One region of the Massilia sp. AB1 genome, then DNA from elsewhere that is predicted to be linked to it. Evidence: predicted binding sites of a transcription regulator. Region 1 holds the regulator's gene; each other region holds the start of a gene.
What was found. Region 1 encodes sigma-54, which starts transcription at its own class of promoters, with help from an activator protein. Its sites were predicted from a motif close to TGGCANGNAANCTGCTTT; they were not measured.

Region 1 (7,587 bases):
GTCAGCATCGCGATGAGTTGTCCGAACAGCATCGTGGCGACGATTGTCAATACGACTTGCGCCATGCCCAGCCCGAATACGATGCGCCGCATCGCCTTGAGCTGGGCCAGGGAGAACTCCAGGCCGATCGAAAACATCAGGAACACGACCCCGAATTCGGCCAGGGCGTGGGTGGCGGGGCTGTCGTCGGCCAGGGCCAGGGCATGGGGGCCGATCAGGACGCCGACGGCGAGGTAGCCGAGCATCGGCGGCAGGTGCAGCATGCGGAAGGCAACCACGCCGAGCACGGCGCAGCCCAGCAGGAGCAGGGTCAGTTCAAGTCCAGAATGCATGCCCCGTTCCGGTCGGTGTTGTTGTTTGTTATGACTGGCAAGTTTTTTGCTTTCCCAATTCGTTTATACTTCCGGTATGAGTTTAACCGATGAAAAAACAATGCTGAAAAGTTTTGACGAGAGCCAGGCCCGCCGCGTGCTGGAGCTGGGGCGCGAGACCCTCGCCATCGAGGCCGACGCGATCCGCGCGCTGCATGCGCGCCTGGGCGACGACGACAGTTTCGTGCGCGCCGCCGACCTGCTGTACGCCTGCAAGGGCAGGGTCGTGGTGTCCGGCATGGGCAAGTCCGGCCACATCGGCCGCAAGATCGCCGCCACCCTGGCATCGACCGGCACCCCGGCGATGTTCGTCCACCCCGGCGAAGCCGCGCACGGCGACCTGGGCATGGTCACGCCCAACGACATCTTCATCGCCATCTCGAATTCGGGCGAGTCGAGCGAGCTGCTCGACATCCTGCCGGCCGTCAAGCGCATGGGCACGCACGTGATCGCCATGACCGGCAAGCCGGCCTCGCGCCTGGCGCAGCTGGCCGAGATCCACCTGAACATCGCGGTGGACAAGGAAGCCTGCCCCCTGAACCTGGCCCCGACCACCAGCACCACCGTGACGCTCGCCATGGGCGACGCGCTGGCGGTGGCGCTGCTCGACGCGCGCGGCTTCCGCGAGGAAGACTTCGCGCTGTCGCACCCGGGAGGGGCCCTCGGCCGCCGTCTCCTGACCCACGTGCGCGACGTGATGCGCAGCGGCGCGGCGATCCCCGCCGTGGCGCCGGAAGTCCCGCTGGCCAAGGCCCTGCTCGAGATCACCCAGAAGGGCATGGGCATGACCGCCGTGGTCGACGCCGACAAGCGCCCGATCGGCGTGTTCACCGACGGCGACCTGCGCCGCCTGATCGAGCGCATGCACGACTTCTCCAACCTGACCATCCGCGACGTCATGCACGCCAACCCGCGCCGCGTGCATCCGGACCAGCTGGCCGTGGACGCCGTGGCCGTGATGGAAGAATTCCGCATCAACCAGATGCTGGTGGTGGACGAGGACGACCGCCTGGTCGGCGCCCTGCACATCCACGACCTGACCCGCGCCAAGGTGATCTGATGCTGCCGCTCGCACACATGGAACGCGCCAAGCGTGTGAAGGTCATGATCTTCGACGTCGACGGCGTGCTCACCGACGGCAGCCTCACCTACGGCCCGGACGGCGAAGTCACCAAGACCTTCAACGTGCTCGACGGCCTGGGCATCCAGCTGCTGAACAAGACCGGCGTGCAGACCGCCATCATCAGCGCGCGCAATTCGCCGATCGTGGTCAAGCGCGCCGCCGACCTGGGCATCACCCACGTGTGGCAGGGCTTCCACGACAAGCGCATCGGCTTCGCCGAACTGCTGGCGAAAACCGGCGTGACGCCGGAGGAATGCGGCTACATCGGCGACGACGTGATCGACCTGCCGCTGTTCACGCGCGTGGGCTTCGCCGTCACCGTGCCCTCGGGCCATCCGGAAGTCCAGCACCGCGCCCACTACGTGACGCGCAACGCGGGCGGCCGCGGCGCCGTGCGCGAAGTGTGCGACCTGGTGATGCGCGCCCAGGGCACCTACGAACAGGCGCTCGCGCCTTACTTCGCCTGATTCGCCGACGCGCCATGGCCGCCTACCTCACCAACAAGCGCACCGCGCACCGCTGGAAGCTGCTGACGATCATGATGATCGCGGTGTTCTGCGCCTTCGGCAGCTTCTGGCTGCTGCAGGCCTTCGACGGCGACGACACCAATGCGCGCCTGGGCGGGCCGCCGACCGAACCCGACTACATCGTCGAGAACTTCTCCTTCGTGCGCATGACCGAAGGCGGCCAGCCGAGCTACCTGGTGTCGGGCAAGCGCCTGACCCACATCCCCGAGGGCGACGTCTCGACCGTGGTGCAGCCGGTGCTGCGCGGCGTCGAGCCGGGCCGCCCGGCCATGACCGTCACCGCCGACAGCGCGCGCATCTATCACCAGGAGCACCGCGTCGACATGCTCGGCAACGTCGACCTGCAACGCCCGCGCACGGCCACCTCGGAAGCGCTGCGCGTGCGCACCCAGTCCCTGACCGCCTTGCCCGACGAGGAAATCCTCAAGACCGATCAGCCGATCGAGATGCAGCTGGGCGCCTCCAGCGTGCGCGGCACCGGCATGGTGGCCAACAACGCGACCCAGAAGATGCACATCGCCAGCCGCGGCCAGATCGTCTATCCGCCGCGCGGCGCCCGACAATGAAGGCGCCGCGTCAACCCAGGACCCAGCACACCATGAAGAAACTATTCGCTGCCGTTTGCCTTTCCCTGCTGTCGCTCACGGCCTTCGCCGAGCGCGCCGACTCGCTCAAGCAGGCCGTCATCAACTTCGATTCGCTCGACGTCGACGAAGTCACCCAGACCCGCATCCTGACCGGCAACGTGGTCGTCACCCGCGGCACCCTGGTGCTCAAGTCGGACCGCGCGCTGGTGAAGGAAACCCCGGAAGGCTACATGAGCGTGACCCTGACCGCGAACCCGGGCAAGGTCGCCACCTTCCGCCAGAAGCGCGACGGCGGCCCCGACTTGTGGGTCGAAGGCCAGGCCCAGCGCATCGAATACGACGAGCGCTCCGAGATGGTCAAGCTGTTCGCCGACGCCGTGGTCAAGGAGCTGGAAAGCAAGCGCGTGACCAACGAGATCATCGCCCCCTTCATCTCCTACGACAACCGCAAGGAAGTGGCCAGCGTGCGCAACGACGCCAGCGGCCAGAGCAAGGTGGGCGGCGGCCGCGGCACCCTGATCCTGTCGCCCAAGCGCACCGCCGCTCCGGCGGCTCCGGCTCCGGCAGGGAAGCCCTGATGGAGGCGCGCGACAGCGGCAGCACCCTGATCGTCAAGGGCCTGCAGAAAAGCTACGGCAAGCGCCTGGTGGTGCGCGACGTCTCGCTCCAGGTCGAGTGCGGCGAAGTGGTCGGCCTGCTGGGCCCGAACGGCGCCGGCAAGACCACGTCCTTCTACATGATCGTCGGCCTGGTGCCCTCGGACGCCGGCTCGATCGACATCAACGGCACCGATATCTCGAGCCTGCCGATCCACCGGCGCGCGGTGCTGGGCCTGTCCTACCTGCCGCAGGAAGCCTCGGTGTTCCGCAAGCTCACCGTCGAGGAGAACATCCGCGCGGTGCTGGAACTGCAGCAGGTCGATGGCCGGCCGCTGGGCAAGGACGAGATCAGCGAGCGCCTCGACACCCTGCTGGCCGAGCTGCAGATCGAGAAGCTGCGCGAGAACCCGGCCATGTCGCTGTCGGGCGGCGAACGGCGCCGGGTGGAGATCGCGCGCGCGCTGGCGACCAACCCGCGCTTCGTGCTGCTCGACGAGCCCTTCGCCGGCGTGGATCCGATCGCGGTGATCGAGATCCAGCGCATCGTGCGCTTCCTGAAGGAGCGCAAGATCGGCGTGCTCATCACCGACCACAATGTCCGCGAGACGCTCGGCATCTGCGACCGCGCCTACATCATCAACCAGGGCGCGGTGCTGGCCTCGGGCCGGCCGGATGATATTATCGCCAACGAATCCGTGCGCCGCGTCTATCTGGGTGAACACTTCCGCATGTAGACATGAAACAGTCCCTGCAACTCCGCACATCGCAGCATCTTGCACTGACGCCGCAACTCCAGCAGTCGATCCGGCTGCTGCAGCTGTCCACGCTCGAGCTGCACCAGGAGATCGAGCAGATCCTGTCCGACAATCCCCTGCTCGAGCGGCTCGACGACCCGCTCGACCGTTCGGTGCGCCTGCTGGCCGACGGCGCCATCAATAACGCGCCCGCCACTGGCGAAGCGCCCGCCGCTCCCGCGCAGGAAGGCGAGGGCGCGTCGGAGGCCTCCGCCGCCTCGGGCGAGAACGGCGAAGGCTTCGAAGGCGGCGACGGCGAGCGCGACGCGCCGGACGCCGACTGGGGTTCGGGCGGCGGCGCGGGCGGGGGCGAGGACGAAGACGGCCGCCCGCAGCTGGAAGCAAGTTCCGTCACCTTGCGCGAGCACCTGATGGAGCAGATCCGTGTCACCGGCTGTTCCGCGCGCGACCGCGCGCTGGCCGAGCTGGTCATCGACGCGCTGGACGACAACGGCTACCTGGAAGAACCGCTGGACGAGATCCATGCGCGCCTGCCGGAAGAGCTCGAGATCGAGATGGACGAGCTGCGCTGCGCGCTGGCGCTGGTGCAGAGCCTGGACCCGGTGGGCGTGGGCGCGCGCAGCGCGGGCGAATGCCTGGCGCTGCAGATCCGCCGCATGCAGGGCGTGCCCCTGGTGACGCGCCGCCTGGCGCTGAAGATCGTCGAAGGCTACCTGAGCTGGTTCGCCCAGCGCGAGTACAGCAAGCTCAAGAAGGCGCTGGATTGCGACGACGAAGACTTGCGCGAGGTGCAAGCCGTGGTGCGCCAGTGCAATCCTCATCCGGGCGCGGCCTTCGCCTCGAACGTGTCAGACTACGTGGTACCGGATGTGATCGTGCGCCGCGCCAAGAACGGCTGGGCCGTGATGCTGAACCCGGACGTGATGCCGCGCCTGCGGGTGAACAGCCTGTATGCGTCGCTGATGAAGCAGGGCAAGTGCGAAGGGCAGATGAACGCCCAGCTGCAGGAAGCGAAATGGCTGATCAAGAATATGCGTCAGCGTTTCGATACGATTTTGCGTGTGGCAGAGGCGATTGTGGAGCGCCAGAAGAACTTTTTCTCCCACGGCGCGGTTGCGATGCGTCCCCTTGTTTTACGTGAGATTGCTGATACACTAGGCCTACACGAAAGCACAATTTCTCGTGTTACAACGCAGAAGTACATGCTGACCCCGCACGGCATGTTCGAGTTGAAATACTTCTTCGGAAGCCACGTCGCCACCGAAGCGGGGGGAGAAGCCTCCTCGACGGCGATCCGCGCTCTCATTGCGCAATTGACAGGAGCAGAAGACCCTAAGAATCCTTTATCCGATAGCAAGATCGCGGAGATGCTCGGGGAACAAGGCATGGTCATTGCGCGCAGGACGGTCGCCAAATACCGAGAAGCGCTCAAGATCCCTCCCGTCAGCCTCCGCAAAGCCTTGTAACAGCGCTGCCCACTCCTGCCTTGCGCCTGGGCGGCGCGCTTTTCAAAGGAGTGTGTATGAACCTCACAATCAGTGGCCACCATCTCGAAGTGACTCCCGCTATCCGTGAATACGTTCAGAATAAGCTCGAGCGCATCATCAGGCATTTCGATCAAGTGATCGATACCCATGTCTTCCTCGCCGTCGACAACCTCACTGAAAAAGAAAAAAGGCAAAAAGCGGAGATTAACGTCCAGGTGTCCGGAAAGACCCTGCACGTGGCGAGTGTCGCCCAAGACCTGTATGCCGCGATCGACACGCTGATGGACAAGCTGGATCGGCAGGTTCTGAAACACAAGCAGATGTTGAAAGACCATAACCACCAGGCGATCAAACGCCTGCCGGATCAAGGCAGCGAAGAAGCCGCTGCGGCCTGACCGGCAGCAGGGCATACCAGCTAAGGGCGTCTGAGGGGGCGCCCTTTTTGCATCCAGCCTTTCCTTTCCCGCATTCCTCCCTAGCGAGCGGCGACGCTCCCGAGCTGCCTGGGCGCAGCGCCCGGGTCGGCTACCAATGTCCACAGGAAACAAGAGATCAGCAGGGCCGTGCCGGAGATCAGGAACAATGTGTGGGCGCCGGCGCCTTTCGCGAGAAGAAAGCCGACCTGGGTGGTGGCCAGCTGCGGGATCACGACCGACAGGTTGAAGATGCCCATGAAGAAGCCCATGCGCTGGCGGTCGATTTTTTCGCTCATGATGGCGAACGGCAGGCTGATGACGGCGCCCCAGCCGATGCCGGCGACCGCCATCAGCACGTACAGCGAGGCCTGGCTGCGCGCGAACAAGGCGATGGCGAGACAGGCGCCGGCCATGAGGGCCAGGCAGGCGGCATGCACCCTGACACGCCCGAACCTGCCCGATGCGCGCGGGAGCGCCAGCGCCGGCACGATGAAGCCGACGACGTTCATGATGGCGAAGGAGACGGCGACGACCTTCCCGGATGCGGCCGCTCCCGCGGCGGCCGCGGGAACGAGATAGGCCTGCACGAAGGCGATCAGGTAGACGAAGATCGCCTGGATTCCGAACCACGCGAACCCATGGGCGATCCAGATCTTCCATAGTTCCGGCCACTCGGTGCCGGTGGAGACGCTCGCATGCGCTGTTTCCGTTTTCGCGAGCACAGGCGCTTCCTTCACGAACAGCGTGGCGCAGGCGAACACCAGGACGATCAGGCAGCCGGCCTGGATCAGCGTCTCGTTGCCGATGAAAGCGCCGATCAGGTAGGCGACCACTCCCCAGAATCCCGACATGGCCTGCATCCACGAGAATCCCCGGGTCCGGGATTCGCCCTCCGGCGTCAGGTCCGCGATCAGGGCGCGCGCCGGATTCAGGCCGATATTGATGGACAAGTCGAGCGCCAGGGCGACGGCGCCGGCGACGATCACCAGGTCGGCGATGCCCAGGGCGCCGGCCAGCTTGTCGATCTTCGTCAGCAGATAGAGCGAGAGGGAGGAGGTGATGCCGGCGAGCAGGATGAACGGACGGCGGCGTCCGCCCCACAGCCAGGTCCTGTCGCTGGACAAGCCGACCAGCACCTGCCCGAGCATGCCGGCTACGGGGCCGGCGGCCCAGACGATCCCGATCTCGTGGATGGCGAGGTGGTATCTGGTGCTGAGCAGCCAGCTGAGCGCCGAGATCTGGACGCACAAGGCGAAACCCATGGCGGTGGCGGGCAGGCTGTTGAGGACGAGGCTGGCCTTCGAGGCAGGGGAGGGCTTGTTCATGCGAGGGGAGTCTTGAAAGTCTGTCTTGCGCAGGCCATGCGGCCTACGACACGGCTTGCGCTTCTTCGATGCGGCGGCCAGGATCGACCGATTGCATCATCTCGATCACAGCGCCGTCCTTGATCTTGATGATGCGCTGCGCGCCCTTGATCGTCTCCGGGCGGTGCGCGATGATCATGCGCGTCACGTCCATGCGCTTGAGCGCTTCCGTGATCAGCTTTTCGTTGTCGACGTCGAGATGGCTGGTGGCCTCGTCGAGCGCGAGGATCTTCGGCTGCTTGTATAGCGCCCGCGCCAGCAGCAGGCGCTGCTTCTGTCCTCCCGACAGGCCGGTGCCCAGGTCGCCCACCAGGGTGTGGAAACCCATCGGCATCCTGACGATCTCCTCGTGCAGGTT
Region 2 (7,587 bases), on a different contig from region 1:
GCATGCCGGTGGCCGGCGCCATGGCGCCATTGGTCAGCACCGAGAATACCAGGCCCAGCGCGGTGATCTGCGCCGCCACCCAGCCCAGGTAGCTGAGGATGATGGCCAGCGAGCAGAAGATCTCGATGCCCTTGCCGTAGCGCTGGCGGTAGTAGTCGCCGATGGTCAGCAGATTGAGTTTGTACAGCTTGGTGGCGAAGAACAGGCCGACCAGGATCAGGCAGGTGCCGGCGCCGAAGGGGTCTTCGATCACGGCGTTCAGGCCGCCCTGGACGAACTTGGCCGGCACGCCCATCACGGTCTCGGCGCCGAACCAGGTGGCGAAAGTGGTGGTAATGACCATCACCAGCGGCAGGCTGCGGCCCGCGACGGCGAAGTCGCTGGTATTCTTGATCCGTGTACCCGCCCACATCCCGAGCGCCAAGGTACCCAAGAGGTAGAGCACGACAAATGTGATCAAAGTGGTGTTCATGCGGTGTGTGCTCCGAGGGACAAAATATTATCGGGCGGAAAATCCGCGATTATAAAGGCAGAACCTGGCGATTGGATCAACTATCCCCGGATTTGTCCATGGATGTTGCTCCGCAGTTGCGTTTACTGGAAGGATGAGTGAAATGACAACAACAACCTGGCATGAACGAGCCGCGGCGCTGAACGCCGACGGCCGCGCTTTCATCGACGGCTGGCGCGTGGATGCGCGCTCCGGCCTGTGCTTCGATTCCCTGTCGCCGGTGGATGGCCGCAAGCTGGCCGAGGTGGCCCGCTGCGACGTGCTCGACGTCGACCTGGCCGTGACGGCGGCGCGCCGCGCCTTCGAGGACCGGCGCTGGGCCGGCAAGCCCCCGGCCGAGCGCAAGCGCATCCTGATCCGCTTCGCCGACCTGATGCTGGCGCACCGCGACGAACTGGCCCTGCTGGAAACCATGGACATGGGCAAGCCGATCCGCTACAGCCGCAGCGTCGACGTGCAGCTGGCCCAGAACTGCATCCGCTGGTACGGCGAGGCGACCGACAAGATCTACGACCAGGTGGCGCCTACCTCCGAGGACAGCCTGGCACTGATTCAGCGCGAGCCGGTGGGCGTGGTGGCGGCCGTGATCCCCTGGAACTACCCGATGCTGATGGCGGCCTGGAAGATCGGCCCGGCCCTGGCGGCCGGCAACAGCGTGGTGCTCAAGCCGTCCGAGAAGGCGCCGCTGTCGTCGCTGCGGCTGTCCGAGCTGGCGCTGGAGGCGGGGGTGCCGGCGGGCGTGTTCAACGTATTGCCCGGCTACGGCGACGAAGCCGGCAAGGCGCTGGCGCTGCACATGGATGTCGATTGCATCGGCTTCACCGGCTCCACCCGCGTGGGCAAGCAGATCCTGCAGATGGCGGGCCAGTCGAACCTGAAGCGCGCCTGGACCGAGTTGGGCGGCAAGTCGGCCAACATCGTCTGCGCCGACTGCCCGGACCTGGATGCCGCCGTCGAAAGCGCGATCGGCTCGATCTATTTCAACCAGGGCGAGAGCTGCAATGCGCCCTCGCGCCTGTTCGTCGAGGAATCGATTCGCGAGGCTTTCCTGGACAAGGCGCTCAAGCTGATCCCGCGCCACGCTCCCGGCGATCCGCTCGACGAGGAGACGGTGATGGGGGCGATCGTCGACCAGACCCAGATGAAGACCGTGCTCGGCTACATCGAAGAGGGCAAGTCGGCCGGCGCGCGGCTGCTGGCCGGCGGCGCCGCGGCGCGCCAGGAGAGCGGCGGTTTGTATATCGAGCCGACCCTGTTCGACGGCGTGGATGGGTCGATGCGCATTGCGCGCGAAGAGATCTTCGGGCCGGTGCTGTCGGTGCTGTCGTTCACGGACCTGGACGAGGCCATCAAGCAGGCCAACAGCACGCCTTATGGCCTGGCGGCGGCGGTGTGGACGCGCGACATGAGCAAGGCGATCCGCGCGTCCCGCGCGCTGCGGGCTGGTACGGTGCACGTGAACCAGTACGACAACGACGACATCACGGTGCCGTTCGGCGGTTACAAGCAGTCAGGGAACGGGCGCGACAAGTCGCTGCACGCGTTCGATAAATATACGGAGCTGAAGACGACCTGGATTCAGGTTTGAACCGTTAACGCATGCACGTCGTTCCGGCGGAGGCCGGAACCCAAGTTAAGCGTCTCGATAGCTCAAGCAAACTTGGGCCCCGGCCTTCGCCGGGGCGACTGTCTTGTGGCTAACTGAGAACTTTTAGGAGCCGGCTTTCTTGCTCATCTGGCCCATGCACATCTGCGGCGCGGCACCGGTAATCGCCGCAGCGCCCGCCATCGCCTTCTGGCCACAGCACTTGCAAGGCATCGGCTTGCCATCCGCCCCCATCTTCTCCTTGCAGCAATCCATCCCGGCATGGTTCTTCATCGCGTCGGTCATGGCGGTGTTCTGCGTCCCCATCTGGGCGCAGCCTGCCAGCAGGCCTGTCGCCATGAGCGCGGCCAGCGTGTGTTTGGTAGGTGCAAATGTGAACATGGTGGTCTCCTCGTCGAACTACCGGCAACTGTAGCAGGAAGTCCTCGCAAAGTCTCCGCTCGAAAAAAATGCCAGTCAATCGCTGACTGGCATTTTTCTTATGCCGCCCGGATCATCCAGGCGGTAGGTGCGCCGTGTTTCAGGCCTTCTTGCGGCGACGTGCCAGCATGCCCAGGGCGCCCAGGCCGAGGAGTGCCAGCGAGGCAGGCTCGGGGACGTCGGCCTGGGTCACGGTGAACGAGCCGGCCAGGATGCCGGTGCCGTCGTAGTTGCCGCCCTTGGCGATGAAGCCCCAGGCCTGGCCTGCGGTCAGGTCCAGGTCGAGCGACTTCTTGACCACGCCACCCCAGGTGTTCTGCGTCAGCAGCGTGGCGTTGCTGGTCGAGCCTTGCCAAATCGACATATCGGTGTACGACTGATACCAAGCTGCGAACGAGGACAGGTCCACGTCGATCGAGAGCTTGCCGGTTTTCTGTGCCGTCGTGGAGAACACATAGGTCTGCTGCGGCACGCCCATGTAGGCGTGGCCCGGATGCTTGAAATCGTAGGACAGCTTGTTGCCGCCCACGGTCAGGTCGGAGCCCATGCCATAGGCGTCGCTGCCGCTCCAGGTGGCGGTCCACTGCTGGGAAAGCGGACCCGTGCCGGTGACCGCAGTTGCGGTCGTGACGACGGCAGCAGAGGCTGGAAGTATGAGGGCCAGGCTCATGCCTGCAATGCTGAACAACTGTACGAGCGAACGGTTCATTTTTTATTCTCTTTCAGGAATATAGTTAAAATTGAAATACAAATTTATGGATAGCAATTTGCATGCCAAGTTTGCAACTCCTTGATTTTGAAGGAACGCCCGAGAAGGTCTGCGAGGAGGTGTAAAAGATTCCGACAGATATTTCTTATTGCATGAAACCAACTTTTAGATGGACATATCGCGCAGCGCCCTGGACGCCTCGCGGTTGGCGCCCAGGCGGGTGCCGTCGCGCATCTCGATCTGCAGCTGGGACTGGTCGTCCGGCGTCATCGACTCGACGAAATCGAGGTTGACCAGCACCGAGCGGTGGATGCGGATGAAGCGCGCCGGGTCGAGCTGGGCTTCCAGCTCCGCTATGCCGAGCCGCACCAGGAAGTTCTGGCCGCGCGCGACGATCACCGTGTACTTGGAATCCGATTTCATGTACTCGATATCGCCCACCGCGAGCGGGAAGATGCGGCCGCGGTCGCGCACCAGGATGCGCTCGACGCGCCGCACCTCACGCTGGCCCGCCTGCAGCAAGGTATCGGCCAGCTCGCCCGGCGAACGCTGCGGCGCATCCAGCAGGCGCGCCACGGCGGCGTCGAAGCGCGCACGCGTGAAGGGCTTGAGCAGGTAGTCGACGGCATTGAGTTCGAAAGCCGTGACCGCGTACTGGTCGTAGGCCGTGGTGAACACGATCTGCGGCAGGTAATCCAGGCGGCGCAGCACCTCCAGCCCGGTCATCTCGGGCATCTGGATGTCCATGAACACCACCTCCGGCCGCAGCCGGTTGATGCTGGCCAGCGCTGCTGCCCCGTCGGCCGCTTCGCCCACCAGGCGCAGGCCCTCGTGGGCGCAGATCGCATCGCGCAGCACGTCGCGGGCGAGCGGTTCGTCTTCCGCGAAGAATACGGTCTTCATGTTCACGCGAGTCTCCCTGTCGGTTCGAGCGGAATGGAAAATGCGACGGCGAAGCCGGCGCCCGGGGCGGTGTCGATGCGCAGCGCGGACTCTGCGCCGTAGTCGAGCACCAGGCGCTTTTCCACCGTGCGCAGGCCGAGGCCCGCGCTGCGTCCGATCGCATCCGCATCGACGCCCGGACCGTCGTCGCGCACGGCAAAGCGCAGGCGCCCTCCGGCTTCGTCGCGCTGGGTCTCGATGCGCAGGGTGCCGGGGCGGCTGTGCGGGTTGAACGCATGCTTGATGCTGTTCTCGACCAGCGGCTGCAGGGACAGCGCCGGCACCTGTTCGCTGCCGGCATCCGGATCGAGCTGCCATTCCACGTTCAGGCGGCTGCCGAGGCGCAGCGCTTCCAGCTCCAGGTAGTCGCGCACGAAATCGAGTTCCGCATCGAGCGTCACGCGGTCGCTGCCGCTTTTCTCGGTGTCCAGCACGTAGCGCAGCATGTCGGAGAACTGGAACAGGGCGGTCTCCGCCGCGCCGGGGTCCTTGCGCGTGAGCGCGATGATCGAGTGCAGGGTGTTGAACAGGAAGTGGGGATTGAGCTTGCTGCGCAAGGCGTTCAGTTCCGAGGCGATCAGCAGCTTTTGCGCCTCTTCCATGGCCAGCGCCTGCCGGTGGGCGCGCTCGCCGGCGCGGACCAGCGTGAAAATGCCGGTCCCGAGCAGGTAGGTCATGCAGTGGTACAGCAGGGGCCAGACATACCAGCTGATCGCCTTGTTGGGCTGGAACATGGCCCAGAAGGGCCCTTGCGACAGGATCGCGAACACGGGCGCGATCAAGGCGTGGACCACCAGCACCGTGGTCCGGCTCAGCTTGCGGCGCTCCAGGTAGCCGGTCAGCGGCCACGCGAGGGCCAGCAGCAGCGCGGAGGGGAGCAGGCTGGCGATCGTCAACGCGGCTCGCGCCGCATCGAATTGTCCCGCCACCACCTTGTCCAGCTGGTCGGCGGTCGACAGGAAGACCGCATATACCAGCCAGACGGCAACATAGATCCGCCACATGAGGCGGCGGCCAGGGTCGGGCTGCTTGATTGACATTGTTTTCATGGCGGAAGTATGGCGCAGAATGGGCCAGGCGGGGCCGGTCATGACGCGAAATGCCAGATTCGATACCTGGATTGCGGGAAGGCGTCAGCGGCGCGCGGGGCCGGCGGGCGTGGTGCTATATTGGGCCTCCCGTAGCTACGACGGAAACACCATGGGCATTGAGATGCGCGAGTTCCTGCGCGAACACAATATTCATGAAGTCGAGTGCGTCATCACGGACATGACGGGCATCGCGCGCGGCAAGATCCTTCCCAAAGACCTGTTTCTCGACGGCGGCCACATGCGCCTGCCGAAGAGCGTGCTGCTCAACACCGTCAACGGCGAGCAGCCCAACAACGCGCCCTACGTGGGCACGACCGACCCCGACATGATCTGCGTACCGGATCCGGACACGATCCGGGTCGTGCCCTGGGCCTCCGAGCGGGTTGCCGTGGTCATCCACGATTGCCGCAACTTCGACGGTTCGCTGGTCGAGCTGTCGCCGCGCGCGGTGCTGCGCCGGGTGCTGGGGTTGTACGAAGAGCGCGGCTGGCGGCCGGTGGTGGCGCCGGAGATGGAGTTCTACCTGGTGGCGCGCAACACCAATCCGCACGAGCCCCTGACGCCCCCGATGGGCCGTACCGGCATGGCCGAGACGGGGCGCCAGTCCTACTCGATCGACGCGGTGAACGATTTCGATCCCTTCTTCCTGGAGCTGTCCGCCTTCTGCAAGGCCCACGACCTGGGCGTGGAAACCCTGATCCACGAGGCTGGCGCGGGACAGATGGAAATCAACTTCGCGCACGGCGACGCGCTCGAGCTGGCCGACCGCGTGTTCCTGTTCAAGCGCGCGGTACGCGAGACCGCCCTGCGGCACGGCATCTTCGCCACTTTCATGGCCAAGCCCATGGAGACCGAGCCGGGCAGCGCCATGCATGTGCACCAGAGCGTGGTCGACATCGCCACGGGGCGCAATATCTTCACGGAGGAGGGGGGCGGGCCGAGTGAGCTGTTCTTCCACTATATCGCCGGGCTGGAGCGCTATGTGCCGGACGCGCTCCTGATGTTCGCGCCGCATGTGAATTCCTACCGCCGTTTATCGCGCTTCCAGTCGGCGCCGACCAATGTGCGCTGGGGCTACGACAACCGCACTTGCGGCATCCGCGTGCCGAATTCCTCGCCCGAGGCCAGGCGCGTGGAGAACCGGGTGCCGGGGGTGGATGTGAATCCCTACCTGGCGATGGCGGCCACGCTCAGCTGCGGGCTGCTGGGGATGACCGAGCGGCTCACGCCGTCGGACCCGACGCCGGACAGCGCGGAGCAGGTGCACGACGATCTGCCGCGGGACCTGGAGGATGCGATTTTGCGCTTGCGCCAGTGTCCGCAGCTGGCGGCGATGCTGGGAGAGCTGTTCGTGCAGGCGTACTGCGAGGTGAAGGAGCTGGAGTTTGCGACGTTTAGCAGGGTGATCAGCTCTTGGGAGAGGGAGCATTTGATGCTGCTGGTGTGATGCGGGCGTTTGCAGCTTCGGTGCGGAACTTGTCAGCAGATTACGGGCAGGGCAGCGTAATCGTCAGCTTCGTCACACCCGAACCGGTATCCATGCTGACGCTGCCTCCCTGCACCTCGGCCATCAGCCGGATCGAGTACGTCCCCAGCCCGGTCCCCCCGATCTTCTCGCTCGACGCATACTTGTCAAAGAAGCGCTCCCGCAGCTCCACCGGCACCTCGCCCGGGTTATCGATCATGACGTGCAGATTTCCATACCCCGGCGCCACAACCATGCGCACCGCCGCCCCGCCCGGCGACGCCTCCACCGCATTCTTCAGCGCGTTGTTGAACAGCGAATAGCACAGCATCGGCTCGCCCAGGCACATCACGTCCTGCGGCGCGTCGAAGCGGATCACCACGTCCTTCTCGGTGAAGGCCAACTGCACCTGCTGCGCCACCTTGGCCAGCAGCGTGCCGAGGTCGAACATCTGCAGGATCGGCTGGTAGGTCCCTTGCTCCATCTTGTAGACGTCGAGGGTGCGGTTGATCATTTCGAGCGCGTGCTCGGCCGCCTCTTCGATCATGCGCGCCTGCTGTTCCTGCGCCTCGTTCAGCGCGCTCCCCAGCAGGAACTGGCTGCCGTGCAGGGCCACCGCGATCGGGCTCTTGAGGTCGTGGCGGGTCATGCGCTCGACATCCTCGCGCAGGCGCGCGTTCTCGATCAGCAGTTCGTTCTGGCGCTTCAGGTCCTGCATGGCCGTGGCCAGCATCAGGTGGGCCGAGAGGCGCGCCTTGAGGATGGTCGGGTCGGCCGGCTTGGCCACGTAGTCCACCGCGCCCAGGCGCAGGCCGGACACCACGTCCTCGGTGCCGTCGCGCG
Region 3 (7,587 bases), on a different contig from region 1:
CGGCGAGCGGCTGGTGCGCATGGGCCTGCCCGAGTCGGTCCTGATCCTGGAAACCGCCGCCACCAACACCGGCGAAAACGTCCGCTTCGGCCGCGCCCGTGCGGCCGAAGCGATGGACCTCGGCGCGATCCGCAGCGTCCTCGTCATCGGCAAGGTGTGCTCGACGCGCCGCTACCTCATGACCTTGCAGCGGCACTGGCCGGGCTTGCGCATGTCGGTCTGTCCGGTCAACTACTTCGGCGTCCCGGCCGAACGCTGGTACGAGGACGAGCCATTCCGCAGCCGGGTGCTGGGTGAATTCGACAAGATCCCGCGCTACCTGGACGCAGGCTTCCTGCACGAGGTTGACGGCTGCGCCGGGTATCCGCGCCTGGGCTTCTCTTCTTAGCACCGCTTCAGGAGACACGATGGATCGCTTCATCCTCGCCCTCGACCAGGGCACCACCAGTTCGCGCGCGATCCTGTTCGGCCACGCGGGACTGCCGGTCGCCAGCTGCCAGCGCGAATACCCCCAGCATTTCCCCCAGCCCGGCTGGGTCGAGCACGACGCCCTCGACATCTGGAGCAGCCAGCTCGCCTGCGCACGCGAGGCCCTGCGCCAGGCCAGCATCCAGCCCGCGCAAGTGGCCGCCATCGGCATCGCCAACCAGCGCGAGACCACCTTGCTGTGGGACCGCAGCAGCGGCGAACCGCTCGCCCGCGCCATCGTCTGGCAGGACCGCCGCACCGCCGAAGCCTGCGACCGCCTGCGCGCGGCCGGCCATGCCGCCATGATCCAGGAACGCACCGGCCTCGAAGTCGACGCCTATTTTTCCGCCACCAAGCTGCAATGGCTGCTCGAGCACGTGCCGCATGCGCGCCAGCGCGCCGAACGCGGCGAGCTGGCCTTCGGCACCGTCGACAGCTGGCTGGCGTTCCGCCTGTGCGGCCGCCACGTCACCGACGTCAGCAACGCCTCGCGCACGATGCTGTTCAACATCCACACGCTGCGCTGGGACCAGGAATTGCTGGACCTGTTCGGCATTCCGGCAGCCGTGCTGCCGGAAGTGGTGGCCAGTTCGGAAGTCGTGGGCCTGGCGTCCGAGGAGTGGTTCGGCCACGCGATTCCGATCGCCGGCATCGCCGGCGACCAGCAGGCGGCCACCTTCGGCCAGGCTTGCCACCGCAAGGGCCTGGTCAAGAACACCTATGGCACCGGCTGCTTCATGCTGATGCACGCGGGCGATACGCCGCCCGTCTCGCACAACCGCCTGCTGGCGACGGTCGGCTGGACCATCGCCGGCGCCACCGACTACCTGCTGGAAGGCAGCGTGTTCATGGGCGGCGCCACGGTGCAGTGGCTGCGCGACGGCCTGGGCATCATCCGGCAGTCCGCCGATGTGGAGCCGCTGGCGCTGAGCGTGCCCGACAGCGGCGGGGTGATGCTGGTGCCGGCCTTCACCGGCCTGGGCGCTCCGCATTGGGACCCGTATGCGCGCGGCGCCATCGTCGGCATGACGCGCGGGACCACGGCGGCCCATATCGCGCGCGCCGCGGTCGAAGCCATCGCCTACCAGAGCGCCGAGCTCCTGCATGCGATGCAGAAGGACGCCGCCTGCGCCGTCACCGAAATGCGGGCCGACGGCGGCGCGGCGTGCAACGACATGCTGATGCAGTTCCAGGCCGACCTGCTCGGCATTCCCGTGGTGCGTCCGCGCGTGACCGAAACCACGGCCCTGGGGGCGGCCTACCTGGCCGGCCTGGCGGTCGGTTTCTGGGAGTCGGGCGAGGACATCGCGCGCCAGTGGCAGGCCGAGCGCCGCTACGAGCCTGTCATGGAAGAAGCGCGCCGCGAAGCGCTGATGGCGCGCTGGGCCAGGGCGGTCCAGCATGCCCGCGATTGGGTCACGCCCTGACATGCGCAGCGCGTCCCATGTCGATCCCGCGCTGCTGTGGGGCTGGCTCGCCGGGCGTTCGCTGGCCCGTGGCCTTCCCCGGCCTGTTCCGGACCACGGCGGCATGCGCGTCGACACCGCTTCGCCGGAGGAAGTGCGGCGCTACGTGTTCGCCGGTCCCGATCCCCGATTGGCGGAGCTGGCGGCGTCGATCGAGACCAGCCGCGTCTTCATCAAGATGTGCGGTTCCGGCGAGCAGCTGCTGGCGCTTGTGCCTGCGCGCTGGCGGCTGCAGCCGGGCGGCTACTTCATGACCCAGGCAGGCATGGACGGCGAGCCGCGCATGCCGGGGCCAGGCTACCGGCTGGAGGTCGCGGAGAGAGACGGCGTCTACATGGCGCGCATCCATGCCGGAGACGGCTCCGTCGCCGCGAGCGGCTACGCCGTGGAACACGATGGATGCTTCGTGTTCGATCGCATCGACACGCACGCGGCGCATCGCCGGCGCGGCCTGGGAAGGGCGATCATGTCGGCATTGGGCGGCATGCAGCAATCGCACCAGGCGAACAGGGTGCTGGTGGCAACCGAAGAGGGGCGGGCCTTGTACGAGGCGCTCGGATGGAAGGTCGTGACGGCTTACTCGACCGTGGTGATCCCGGGCGAGCAGTAGAACAGTGGATACGCTTCAGGCGCCGGCCCGGCGGTGCCGGCCCGGACGATGCCGGACCGGCGCTTGAAGCAGTACCTGTCAGGCTGGCTTACTTCTTTGCGAAGCGGCGGCGCATTGCGCCCATTGCCATCGCGCCCAGGCCCAGCAGGGCGACCGAGCCCGGCTCCGGCACTTCGCCCGGGTTGCCGCTGTCGTCACGCTCGAAGGCGCCGACGCGCACGGTTTCCGGGGTGCCCTGGGTGGTGCCTGCAAGGAACTGGACCCCGCCAGCGACGACGCATTGCGTCAGGTCGGGGCAGGCCAGGTCGGCGGCTGCGGCTTGGAGGTCGTCCAGGACAAAACGGTGCAGGCCTGACTGGCCGATGCCCCCGGTATCTTCCAAGATCAGGTCAGGCCCGGTGTACGAGAAGATTTCCAGCAAGGTGCCATCGAGGGCGTACAGGCTCATGTACAGGTCGGTGAGGGTCGCGTCGTCACTGCCAGGTTCGCTGATGTTCACAACGAAACCGAGTTCGCCAGCGGTGGTGATGCCGTCGATATCGCTGAGCAAATAAACGCCATTGCCGCCAACGGCGCCGGTATTGTCCCCCCCGAGCAAGCCAGTGCTCGGCTCGCAGGTCTGGTCCGGATTGGTCATGTTGCCGCCATTGGTGTGGCGGACGCAGCCCGACTCGGTAGCGGGCGGTTGGGGACCGACGGTGTTGTCCTGGACAGTCACCACGGTCGACACGGCGCCCAGGCCAGTGCCTGTTTGTTGTGCGCCAGTTTGATAGACCAGGTCGGCGAATGCTGGCGAGGCGCCAGTTACGAGTGCTGCACTAATTGCAAGCTTCAGGATTTTTGACTTCATCACTAGCTCCTATGGAATTACTTCGTTCTTGTGGGTAACTGCCAGGTACTACAACGTCGTAAGAGCAAGTTACGGGCCAGCGTCAATACTTTGAGATAAATCAAATACCTATCGCGGGTAGCACTTCGACAGAAAGGAAAAGTGTAAAAAATACCGAAAGTTTCTATTTAAAACTTTCTATCCCTCCGGAAAAAATTGGGTGTCTTCACGTTAAGAATCAGGACTCTCATCCAAGTTCGGCGGCGACGACATATAGGGATGGGAGGGGTTTGAGCCATCGCCGTGCCGCGCGCAAGGCAAGTCTGTTAAGGTGACGCTGCGAAAGACTGAACCGGAGCGGGTACATGGAAAAGAAGTACTGGTTCCCGGCGAAACCGCCGGAATGTGGCTGCGGATGGGGATTGCCGCTGGCCTGGCAAGGCTGGGCGGTCGTCGTCAGCTATGATCCTTTCCGGCGCGAGGTGCACCGATGAGCGCTGCCGTGTTCGACATTCCCGCCGTCGGCCTGTCGGCATATTTGACACTCATCGGTATCACTTGCCTGGCTTCCGCGCTGCCGATGCTGCTGGCGCGCAAGCGTGGCCTGGCGGCCAAGCTGAAAAGCGGGGCCGCGGCCGGGGCGCTGGTGCTGCCCGTGACCCTGCTGCTGGCGCTGGGCCTGTCGAAGAACACGCTCGAGGTGCGCGACGGTCAGGTCCTGGTGCGCGCCAGCTACTTTTATGAATACGCGCGCGACATCGGCGAGTTCGACCTGGCGCATGCCCGCCACGGCAGCCTGGCCGCGATCGACGCCGCCCAGCTGGGCTTGCGCAACAACGGCATCAGCTTGCCGGGCTATGCCGCCGGACGCTTCACCAGCGAAGACCAGCGGCCGCTGTTCGTGGCCATGACCGACCGCGAGCGGGTGGTGTATCTGCCGGCCAGGGAAGGCCAGTCGCTGCTGGTCAGCGTCGAGCAGGCCGACCAGCTGCTGGCGCTGCTGCACGGGCGCGCGGCCGAGCGGCGCCAGCTGGCCCGGCATCCGTAGTTAAAACCCGATCCTGGATTTGCCCGGCGCCTGCCGCAGGCGGATGTCGTCCACGCTCACATGGGCGCGGCCGTCCGCCACCGCATAGCCGAGACTGTCGAGCAGGGTCTTGCGCAGGTCGCGCGGCGACACCGGCGCCAGCTTGTCGAGCACCCCATCGGCGAGCACGTCGTCGAAGCCGCCCAGGTTCAGTTCCTCGACCAGGCCGCGGTACATGCGCTGGGCGATGCCGGCCGCTTGTTGGGGCGTCGGCTTGGGGACTTCGTAGACCGCCATGCGGTTGAGCAGGGGAGAGGGAATGCCGTCCACCGAGTTGGCGGTCAGCACCCAGAAGATCTGGCTGGCGTCGACGTCGACGTCAATGAATTCGTCGCGGAAAGCCTTCGAGGTTTCCGGCTCCAGTAATTGATAGAGGGCGGCCAGCGGATCGGACTGGGTCGAGCCGCTCGCCTTTTCCACTTCGTCCAGCACCAGCACCGGGTTGGCGTACTTGCCGCGCACCAGGCGCTCGGCCACCTTGCCGCACTTGGCGCCGCGCCAGCTGGCCGAGCTGCCGGTGATGACGAAGCCGGCCGACAGGGCGTTCATGCTGATCAGTTCGCACTCGGTGGACATGGCCCTGGCCAGGCGCTTGGCGAAATGGGTCTTGCCCACGCCGGGGCCGCCCAGCAGCAGGATGGGCATGACGTTGAAACCCTTGTCGCCGGCATGGGCCAGGCGCAGGTAGCGCGCCAGGTCGTCCAGCACTTCATCGAAATTGGGACATTCCTCGAACAGGGGATCGAGCGCGTCGACGGAAGAAGGAGTGGTGACGAATCGGTCGGCCCCGGTCTCCAGCATGCGCTCGTAAAACGCGTCGAGTTCCGGGGAGCGGCCGCGGTTGCGGTCCAGCGCTTCCTGCACTTCAGTCAGGTCGTAGACCGCGCGGGTACGGGCGAGGGTGATGCTCACGGCTATCTCCTTGGCAACGGACCAGCGGTCCGCCAGTCTGGCCCGCTCCGCCTGGCTCCGCCATCCTGCCGAGCGAGCCAGAGGCAGGTGGGTCATCGCCTTGGCTTCATCCTAACTCGGCTTCCAGGGACCTGCAATTCCATACAGTGTAATTCTGCGTGGGAAATGTTGTTTCCACACGTCAACATTCGCACGGGCGTTGAAGTTAATCAAAGGTAAACATCATGTTTACAAATGAGGCAGTACCTTCACACCGTTGTGTAAGTGCCTAATTTTACGAGACATTTTGGCATTTCATTCCATCAACACCTGTTCCTAAGTCATTGGTTTCATTAGCAAATTTTGAATTTGCCAAGTGTGAATTCGCTTGACCGTCAACATTGCTTCCACTAAAGTGGGAAACAGTGTGAAAAAGTGTCGATTTGTGGGAGGAAATCCCTCCGCAAGGCGCCTACAACAACACCATTACAAACCCTCCAAAAGCTAGGTAAATACGTGTTTCAGGGCGCGTCAGCGATCAATCTCGATGCAAAAGGCCGGATGTCGATCCCGGCCAAGCACCGTGACGCCCTCGTTTCGCAGTGTGAAGGACGCATGACGCTCACCAAACACCCGCACGGTTGCCTGCTTTTCTTTCCCCGTCCCGTCTGGGAAGAGCACCGCAAGCAGATCGCAGCCTGGCCGATGTCGGCCCGTGCATGGCAGCGCATTTTCCTTGGGAATGCCGTGGATGTCGAGCTCGACTCCGCCGGCCGCGTGCTCATTTCGCCCGAGCTGCGCGCAGCCGTCGGGCTCGACAAGGAAGTGATGATGCTCGGCATGGGCACCCACTTCGAGATTTGGAATGCCGCCAAACTGGCCGAAGACGAGGCTGAGGCCGTCGCCGGTGGCATGCCCGATGTTCTTTCCAACTTCTCGTTCTGAGGCGCCGATGACGGAAACAATCACGGTGCCCGCATTCCAGCATCGCACGGTGCTGTTGGACGAAGCAGTGGACGCGCTCAACCTCGAGGGCGCACGCACCTCCGGTACTTATATAGATGGCACCTTCGGCCGTGGCGGCCATAGCCGGCTCATCCTGTCGCGCCTGAGCGACAGCGGCCGCCTGTTCGCCTTCGACAAGGACCCGCAGGCCATCGCCACCGCGCAGCAGGTGGCGGATGCCCGCTTTGCCATCGTGCACGACAGTTTCGCAACGATGCATGACGCGCTTGCCGCGCGCGGCATCCAGCAGGTCGACGGAATCCTCCTCGACCTGGGTATTTCGTCGCCCCAGGTGGACGACGCCACCCGCGGTTTCAGCTTCCGCCAGGACGGGCCCCTCGACATGCGCATGGACACCACGCGCGGCATGTCGGCGGCCGAGTGGATTGCGACCGCGCCCCAAACCGAACTCGAAAAGGTGATACGCGATTATGGAGAAGAACGGTATGCTTTCCAGATTGCAAAGGCGATTGTTGCTCGCCGGGCAATCGAGCCAATTTCGACCACACGACAGCTTGCCGCAATCGTGGCAGACACGGTCAAGACCCGCGAAAAGGGCAAGGACCCTGCGACCAGGACCTTTCAGGCTGTCCGGATTTTCATCAATAAAGAGCTTGAAGACCTTGAAGCAGGTCTGAGCGCGGCCTATGCCATGCTGGCGCCGGGCGGGCGCATGTCGGTGATCAGCTTCCACTCGCTGGAAGACCGCATCGTCAAGCAGTTCTTCGCGTCCAAGGCCAAGGTGGCCCAGCCGGACCGCCGCCTGCCGATCCGCGCCGCCGACCTGCCGCAGCCCCTGATGAAATTGATCGCCAAGACCAAGCCCAGCGACGAGGAGGTCGACGCCAACCCGCGCGCCCGCTCGGCGGTGCTGCGCGTGGCCGAGCGCCTGGCGGGAGGGGCGGCATGAACGCCAAGCTCAACATTGTCCTGACCGTGCTGCTGGTCGGCTGCGCCCTGTCGGTGATCAACGCGCGCTACCAGGCGCGCCATTTGCTCATCGAATACGAGCGCCTGCAGCAGCAGTCGCGCCAGCTCGACATCGACTGGGCCCAGCTCCAGCTCGACCAGTCGACCCTGGGCAAGAACGAGCGCATCGAGCAGATCGCGCGCACCGAGCTGAACATGGCGCCGCTGACCCCGGCCCGGACCCAGTACCTGATGGAAGGGGCCCAATGACGCGCGGCGCAATGAAAGCAGGCGCGCGGGTCGCGGCATCGAAGGGCGTGGC
Region 4 (7,587 bases), on a different contig from region 1:
GTCGTTCAACCTGTATGTCTGGAAAAAGGCGAATCCCGGCGCCGCCGTGCCGCTGCCGATGTTCGCCAACCTGGCCGGCGCCTACCTGTGGGCCTGGACTTCGCTGGGGGCGGCGATCGAGATCCTGTTCATGATCCTGCCGGTCGCGCTTGGCTTCAAGAACACCATCGATGCCGGCCTGGCCCGCGTGTTCTTTTCCTGGACCCTGCATGCGATCGTGTATTTCTGGCTAATGCCTGCCTACATCGCCTTCTATACGCTGGTGCCGCGCGCCATCGGCGGGCGCCTTTACAGCGACAAGATGGCGCGCATCTCTTTCGTGCTGTTCCTGGTGTTTTCGATGCCGATCGGCGTACACCACCTGTTCCAGGACCCGCAGGTGGGCTCGGGCATGAAGTTCCTGCATGCGGTCTTCACGGGCATGGTCTCGATCCCGACCTTCCTGACCATCTTTACCATCACCGCCTCGGTCGAGATCGCGGGACGCCTGCGCGGCGGGCGCGGTGCCTTCGGCTGGGTGAAGGCGCTGCCCTGGAAGAACCCGATGATGCTGGCGGTGGCCTTCTCCTTCATCCTGCTGGGCTTCGGCGGGGCGGGCGGCCTGATCAACATGAGCTACCAGCTCGACTTCGCCGTGCACAACACGCAGTGGATCACGGGGCACTTCCACCTGATCTTCGGCGGCGCCATCGTCATCATGTACTTTGCGCTGGCCTACGACTTGTGGCCCCACCTGACCGGCAAACAACTCGCCAGCGGCCGCCTCATGCGCACCCAGCTGTGGCTGTGGTTCGTCGGAATGATCGTGCTGACCTTCCCCTGGCACGTGGTCGGCGTGCTCGGCATGCCGCGCCGCATGGCCTACTTCGACTACAGCAATCCCGAGATCGCGCCCCAGGCCATTACGGTGATCATCACCTTCTTCGGCGGCCTGATCCTTGTCGTGTCCGGTCTGCTGTTCCTGCTGGTGCTGCTGGGCGGCCACCGCAGCGGGCGCATCGAGCTGCCCGAATTTCGCTTCAGCCAGGTGGCGCACAACGAAGGGCGGCTACCGGCCGCGCTGAACGGCTACGCGCTGTGGCTGGCGCTGATGATCGGCCTGTCGATCGTGAACTACGGCTACCCGATCAGCCAGCTGATGGCGCTCAAGCAGACCTCGGTGCCGGCCGTGCCGGTAGGGAGCCAGCCATGAGCGACGAAAGAATCTTTTCCCTGCGCAACCGCTGGTTTGCCGGGAGCGTGGGCGCGATCCTCGTGATCGCCTTGGTGGCCGCCTTCATCGGACTCGTCTGGCTGCCGAAGGCCCACGAGCGCAATGTCATGCAGAGCATGTGGGAGGCGATCTGCAGCGCCGTCGGAGCGCCGGCGCCTTTCCGGGCGGCCGGACTGCCGGCGGAACAACAAAAGTACCCGAGCAGCGTCATCGTCAACGCGCACATGATGGAGGTGGGCGAGGCGTCGGTTGGTAGGGGCGCGACCTTGGCGATGGCCTGCACCATGTGCCACGGCGCGCGCGGCACCAGTCCGGCCGGCACGCCCCACCTGGCCGGGCAGCCGGCCTCCGCCACGTACAAGCAGCTGCGCGATTTCCTTTCCGGCCACCGGCCGAGCGCCATCATGCAACCCCTGGTGGCCGAGCTGGACGACCAGGACATGCGCGACCTGTCCGCCTATTACGCCTCGCTCGAGCGCGAACGCATCGCCGACATCGCGCCCTCGGCCAGCGGAACGCCGCGGCTGGTGCGCAACGGCGATCCGATGCGCAGCGTCGGCGCCTGCTCGTCCTGTCACAGCCCGCATGCGGTGAGGCCGGCGACGCCGGTGCTCGAAGGGCTGTCCGAGGCCTATCTGAGCGACCAGATGCTCGCCTTCCGCGACGGACGCCGGGCCAACGACATCAATGGCCAGATGCGCAATGCCGTCCGCAACCTGAACGATGCGGAAATTGCGGAGCTGGCGCGGTACTATGCCGGACGCTAACATGCCAAGCACAGATTCGGTTTCGAATTCGTAACGCAAGCTCGCGCGGTGGGTCTTTCCTGTTTGCGGATCTTGCGCCAGATGCCTATTGCTAGAGCCTCAGTTCCTTGCTTGATGAAGACCAAGGTGAACGAACTCAAGAGGCGAAAATTGTGGTTCTCGCCTAAGTGTTTGAAATTGTTGAGTATAATACGCCCTGCAAAGCCGTCTAGACGGGTTCGACTCCCGTCCTCGCCTCCAGAATCAAGACAATCGCCGGCTCAAGCCGGCGATTGTCATTTCTGGCTTCACATTTGCTATTTTGCGAACATCACCATGTTTTACGGAATCAAGACAGTCAAGGAAGCGCTCGCGTTGATGCTGCGCGTCTGGCGCGAAGCTATCGTTTTCTTCCTTAGTATCGAGTTGTGGCTGATGGTCCTGGTGGCCGGCGCCACCGTCGGCGGGGTGTGGCTGGCGTTCACGGGCGATGTGCGCGGCATGCTGGCGCTTAGCCTGGCTGCCGCTTATCTGCTCGGGCGTGTGGTGCTGCACGCGAAGCGCATCCTTTCCTGGCCTTTCCTATAAGTCGCGGAGTGGGCCAGATCCTTCGCCGGCGACACGTGTAGTACTGGTCTGGATCAGGGGAATGGCGTCATAATGCTTGTCATTTCGGCCAATCGTATGGCCAGCATGCGTCCAACCAATGAGAGCCCCGATGTCAACCTCGAAGTTTTCCTTTAGACCGCTGTCGTTCGCGCTTCCGGCAGCGATCCTCGCCACGCTGGCCGGCTGTGCCGCCCAACCCGTCCCGCAGCCGCCGACGCAGATCGGGGTTGCCTCCTTTAACATGGCCTGGGCTGGTTCGCAGCAGGACTTCGACCGCCACGCCGCCGTCTGCCAGGCCGTCTCCTGGTGCGATACACGTCCCCGGCGCGAGCGGGGACAGGCGTCCGCCAGCGAAGAAGCCGTGCGCGCAGCGAAACAATGCGCCGCCGACACCGAGCGCCTGGCGGGAGGGCCCGCGCAGCTGGCCATGATGCCCCCATGCTCCGCCTACCAGGGCCGTGGCGCCTCGGCGCCGCTGGCCAGCAGCGACTACGCCGCCAAGCTGGCCGGCCTGCAGGCGACGATCAACAACCTGATCGCGACGCAGCAGGTGCGCGTGATCGCCTTCCAGGAAGTGCGCTCGGCCGAGGTCATCAAGCAGCTGCTCGGCCGCCACGCCGGGCGCTTCAGCGTGTGCGACGCGCCGCACGAGGGCTTCCAGACCGTGGCCTTCGCCTGGGACCGCAGCCTGGGCCAGGAGCCCGGGCGCTGCAGCGTGGAGACAGGCCTGGCGGTGAGCGACAATCCCGCTGATCCGGAAGCGCGCAAGGTGCGCCCGGGCCTGGCGCTCGAGCTGCAACTGCCGGGGCGCCGTATCAGCTTCCTGAATGTGCACCTGAAGTCCAGCTGCGCCAACATCGTGCCGACACCTATCTATCAGGCGCGCCTGCTCGACGATCGCGCCGGCGCCTGCCAGGTCCTGAACCGCCAGGTGGCGCCGCTGGAGCGCTGGCTCGACAAGGTCGCGCAGCGCAGCCCCGAGTTCGTCCTGCTGGGCGACTTCAACCGCCGCATCGACGAAGAGGCCGCCGCCGCGATCCGCCCCGAGCAGGTGCGCGCGGACGGAAGCAATCCGGCCGGCGTGCCGAAGCAGGATGCGGACGGCAAGGTGGCGACGCGCTACCTGTGGCAGGAGCTGGACGATGGCACCCGGTCCCTCAAGCAGGTGCCCTTGACGGGCGTCGACGCGAATTGCCGCGGCTTCTCGGGCCTGGACCATATCGTGCTCAGCGGCCCGCTCGCGGCGCTCCAGCCCGAGGGGCTCGGCTCGCGCAAAACGGCGGTAGTGCAGACGCCGGGACAGCGTATCGAGACCAGCGATCACTGCCCGCGCAGCGTCAATCTGGTGTTCTAGTCTGTGCGGAGCGCGCCGGATCCGGCATGTGCAGGCTGGCGCGCCACCCCATTCCTGACCGTCATCGTGGCGAGCCGCGGCTCGCGCACCTGGAAGGCCGCCATGTCTTGCGCGTACTCGTCGAGCACCTCGAGGGTCCTCCTCACCGGCGCATAGCCGTTGCCTTTTTCCGTCCACCAGGTCTGCATCTGCACGCGGCCCGCATAGGTCACTTCGCCTTCCACCACCTCGATCACGGTGTCGTCCTTCGGCCCCACGACCTGCTCGTTACCCGGCGTACCCACCGTTAAGGATCTCAGGTAGTACTTGCCCGGCTTGACCGGCTTGAGGAAGGCCGGGTAGCCGCGGTCGGTCCTGGCCGGCTGCTCCACGTTCACATAGCCTGCGAACGCCCCGCCGCCCCGAAGCACCCAGAACGGCGACCCGGCCGAACCCCGCACCGTGTCGAAGTAGACGATCGTGCTCCCGGCCGTCGACATGGCGGTCGGCTGGTCGTTGCTGTGCAGGCGGTTGGCCTGCACCACCATCGTCGCCACCAGGCCGTAGCCCGGCTTCATCAGCGGCACGTTCGCATCGCCGAGGCGGTGCGCCGGCCCCGTCTCGCAGGCGGTGAGGGCGAGCAGGGCGGCGGAGAGCAGTACTGGGCGTGCGGACAAGGGAAAACGCATGGAGGCTCCTCATGAGGTAGTCGGGCAAAGCTGCGCCATTGAAGTTGCAATTATGCAATAATCTTCAGCCGGAGAGGGCGTCCCGGCCCACATTATTGAGCATGCATAAGGCGTGCGGTCTGCCGTCCGCCAAAGGAAGAAACGATGAAATTCAAGGACTTGATCGTGAACAGGGCAGAACGCTTTTCGCTGGGCGTGGAAGAGGCATCGGGACGCTATTTCCTTTCCGTGCCGGTCCGTAACGATTTTGCCGAGTACGAGGAATACTACGCACTGACACCTGGCCAGTTCGAGCGCTTCCGGCAAGACCGCGCGGCGGCATCCGCTTTCGCATCGGCCTGCCGCCGGCGTGAACACGACGCGCTGTTGATGGTCCAGCCTGGCGGTTCGCGCGGCGTGGCCAACTAGCTTGCGCGCCGCCTGTCCCTGAACGTCGCACCGCCGGCTGGCACAACTGTTCCAAGCTGCAACAGCTTGGCATCCTCATCGCCGGGCCGGCCCATGGCACACCAATTGCTCCTGTTCGATTACCCAACTCGATAACCAGCAGGAGACAAGCATGAAGCACCCCATCCGCGTTTTCGCCGCCACACTCGCACTCGCCGCCGCCAGCACCCCCGCCTTCGTGCAGGCGCACGGCCCGGTCACGCCGCAAGCCGTCGACACCAAGGGCTTGCCCGACCTGGGCAAGCAGTGGCGCGACGAGAATCCCTACCGCGCCAATCCTCACGCGCTCAAGGTCGGCGCATCGGCCTATAACCAGAACTGCGCCCGCTGCCACGGCCTGGAAGCGGTATCGGGCGGCATCGCGCCGGACCTGCGCCAGCTGGACCGCGACTGCACCGGCATGAAGAACGCCGCCAAGAAGGCCGCCTGCTACAAGGAGATGGACAACTATTACCTCACCTCCGTGCGCAACGGGAAGGTGCGCAACGGCGCCGTGTACATGCCGCCCTTCGAAGGGGTGTTCAACCAGGAAGCGATGTGGGCCATCAAGACCTACCTCGAATCGCGCCGCGAGTCCAACTGATCCACCAACCGTAGAGGCCAAGCATGAGCAAGCGTTTGATGAGCCGGCGCCGCGCGCTGCTGGCATGCGCCGCCGCGGCATTCGCCGCCGCCGCCCCGGCACGCGCCGGCTGGGACAAGATCCGCGAAAGCGGCGCGCTGAAGGTGGCGGTCTACAACGAGTTCGCTCCCTTTTCCGACAAGGGAGCGGGGATTGACGTGGACCTGGCCCAGGCCCTGGCTGCGAAGCTGGGCCTGCGCCTGAGCCTGATGCCTTTCCCGGCGGACGAGGAGGTCGCGGACGACCTGCGCAACATGGTGTGGAAGGGCCATTATCTCGGCTACGGCCCGGCGGACGTCATGCTGCACGTGCCGGTCGACAGCCGGCTGATGGCCGACAACCCGCAGGTCAGGATCTTCGCACCCTATTATGTGGAGAGCCTGCGCCTGGCGCGCAGTGCGGCGGCGATCCCGCAGCTGCAGGGCGTCGATTCGCTGGCCGGCAAGCGCATCGGCGTCGAGAAGGTCTCGATCGCCGGCATGCTGATGCTGGGCGAGGCGCGCCTGCGCGAGCAGGTCCGCATCTATCCGACGGCGGGCGAGGCCCTGGCCGCGCTGAAGGCGGGTGCGCTCGACGCGGTGCTGGCCAAGCGCTCCGAGGTCGAAACGGCCCTGCGCGACGATCCGGCCTTTCCGGTCGAGGAGCTGGCTTTCCAGCGCATGCCGCGCAACGGATGGGCGGTCGGGATGGCGGTCCGCAAGGACAACGAGGACCTGGCGCGCCGCCTGCAGGCTGCCGTCAACGAGATGACCGCAAGCGGCGAACTGGCGGCCCTGTTCGAGAAGCATGGGGTGAAGGCCGTGCGCCCGTGACCGGCTTGCGCCGCAATGGCACGGCGCTTGCATTTGCCTCCGTACCGCGTCTCCCGGACGCTTCTACGAAAGGCCGATCATGTCTTCTCTTCGAGTTTGCCTGGCCCTGGCCGGCATCCTGTCCGGCGCTGCCGCCCTTGCCGCGCCGCTTGCCTACATCCCCAACGAAAAGTCCGCCACCCTCAGCGTGATCGACACGGCCACCGGCACGGTGGTGCGCGAAATCGCCGCCGGCAAGCGCCCGCGCGGCATCGCCGCCGATCCGCAAGGCCGCATCCTGTACGTCACCGACGCCGGCAGCAGCGCGCTGCTGGCGCTGGACGCCGCTGCCGGCACCACGCTCGCTACCATCGCCCTGGGGAAGTCGCCGGAAGGCGTCAGCGCGTCCAGCGACGGGCGCTTGCTGGCGGTGGCGGTCGAGGAGGGCAACAGCGTGGCCCTGATCGACGCGGCCAGCCGGCGCATCCTGGCCGAGATCCCAGTGGCGGGCAAGAACCCGGAACACGCCGTCTTCAGCCCCGACGGGCGCTGGCTGCTCGTCAGCGCCGAGGACGCGGAGCAGGTGGACGTGATCGATGTCGCGCAGCGCCGCCAGGCGGGTTCGGTCGCGGTCGGCCTGCGCCCGCGCGGCATCGGCTTCAGTCCCGACGGCAGCCGCGCCTATATCGCCTGCGAGCTGGCCAACGCGGTACACGTGGTCGACATGGCCGCCCGGCGCAGCCTGGCCGTGATCCCGGCCGGGAAGAACACGGCCGGCGTCGCCGTGCACCCCGGCGGCAGGCAGGTCTATGTCTCGAACGGCGCGGACGGCACCGTGATGGTGGTCGATGCCGTGCGCAACGCCGTCACCGCGACCATCCCGGTCGGCAAGCGGCCATGGAACATGGCGCTGACGCCGGACGGGGCGCGCCTCTACGTTGCCAACGGGCGCTCGGACAGCGTCTCGGTCATCGATACCGCCACGGGACGCCGCCTGGACGATATCGCCGTCGGACAGCTGCCCTGGGGAGTGCTGATCCGCTGAGCCTTCCCGCCGCTGTCACAGATTGCAACAGATGTACCAGAAAGGGGCGCGCCTTCTTCGGCGCCTGCTCGCCCGGCCGGGCTTCTCCCTGC

Region 2: the regulator sigma-54 is predicted to act here: its motif matches at 3,297-3,314, upstream of J8847_RS05005 (PEP-CTERM sorting domain-containing protein).
Region 3: the regulator sigma-54 is predicted to act here: its motif matches at 3,456-3,473, upstream of J8847_RS14200 (PEP-CTERM sorting domain-containing protein).
Region 4: the regulator sigma-54 is predicted to act here: its motif matches at 5,093-5,110, upstream of pedF (cytochrome c-550 PedF).

What each region holds. Positions count from the first base shown of each region.
Region 1 covers NZ_JAGKSG010000010.1:47,466-55,052, forward strand. The annotation lists gene J8847_RS08315 (monovalent cation:proton antiporter-2 (CPA2) family protein) at 1-332, opposite strand, end outside; gene J8847_RS08320 (SIS domain-containing protein) at 409-1,431, shown strand; gene J8847_RS08325 (HAD family hydrolase) at 1,431-1,961, shown strand; gene lptC (LPS export ABC transporter periplasmic protein LptC) at 1,976-2,587, shown strand; gene lptA (lipopolysaccharide transport periplasmic protein LptA) at 2,620-3,186, shown strand; gene lptB (LPS export ABC transporter ATP-binding protein) at 3,186-3,941, shown strand; gene J8847_RS08345 (RNA polymerase factor sigma-54) at 3,944-5,428, shown strand; gene hpf (ribosome hibernation-promoting factor, HPF/YfiA family) at 5,485-5,844, shown strand; gene J8847_RS08355 (MFS transporter) at 5,925-7,190, opposite strand; gene J8847_RS08360 (peptidase domain-containing ABC transporter) at 7,234-7,587, opposite strand, start outside.
Region 2 covers NZ_JAGKSG010000005.1:126,090-133,676, reverse strand. The annotation lists gene J8847_RS05020 (sodium:solute symporter family protein) at 1-472, opposite strand, end outside; gene J8847_RS05015 (aldehyde dehydrogenase) at 615-2,099, shown strand; gene J8847_RS05010 (hypothetical protein) at 2,223-2,498, opposite strand; gene J8847_RS05005 (PEP-CTERM sorting domain-containing protein) at 2,638-3,246, opposite strand; gene J8847_RS05000 (LytTR family DNA-binding domain-containing protein) at 3,412-4,149, opposite strand; gene J8847_RS04995 (sensor histidine kinase) at 4,152-5,228, opposite strand; gene J8847_RS04990 (glutamine synthetase family protein) at 5,389-6,726, shown strand; gene J8847_RS04985 (response regulator) at 6,767-7,587, opposite strand, start outside.
Region 3 covers NZ_JAGKSG010000022.1:54,300-61,886, forward strand. The annotation lists gene J8847_RS14185 (YdcF family protein) at 1-388, shown strand, start outside; gene glpK (glycerol kinase GlpK) at 408-1,895, shown strand; gene J8847_RS14195 (GNAT family N-acetyltransferase) at 1,897-2,544, shown strand; gene J8847_RS14200 (PEP-CTERM sorting domain-containing protein) at 2,633-3,394, opposite strand; gene J8847_RS24355 (hypothetical protein) at 3,739-3,867, shown strand; gene J8847_RS14205 (hypothetical protein) at 3,864-4,421, shown strand; gene J8847_RS14210 (AAA family ATPase) at 4,422-5,372, opposite strand; gene mraZ (division/cell wall cluster transcriptional repressor MraZ) at 5,868-6,296, shown strand; gene rsmH (16S rRNA (cytosine(1402)-N(4))-methyltransferase RsmH) at 6,304-7,266, shown strand; gene ftsL (cell division protein FtsL) at 7,263-7,535, shown strand; gene J8847_RS14230 (penicillin-binding protein 2) at 7,532-7,587, shown strand, end outside.
Region 4 covers NZ_JAGKSG010000006.1:114,099-121,685, reverse strand. The annotation lists gene J8847_RS05760 (cbb3-type cytochrome c oxidase subunit I) at 1-1,192, shown strand, start outside; gene J8847_RS05755 (c-type cytochrome) at 1,189-1,980, shown strand; gene J8847_RS05750 (hypothetical protein) at 2,296-2,547, shown strand; gene J8847_RS05745 (hypothetical protein) at 2,678-3,922, shown strand; gene J8847_RS05740 (hypothetical protein) at 3,919-4,590, opposite strand; gene J8847_RS05735 (hypothetical protein) at 4,735-4,998, shown strand; gene pedF (cytochrome c-550 PedF) at 5,150-5,620, shown strand; gene J8847_RS05725 (ABC transporter substrate-binding protein) at 5,644-6,471, shown strand; gene J8847_RS05720 (beta-propeller fold lactonase family protein) at 6,551-7,495, shown strand.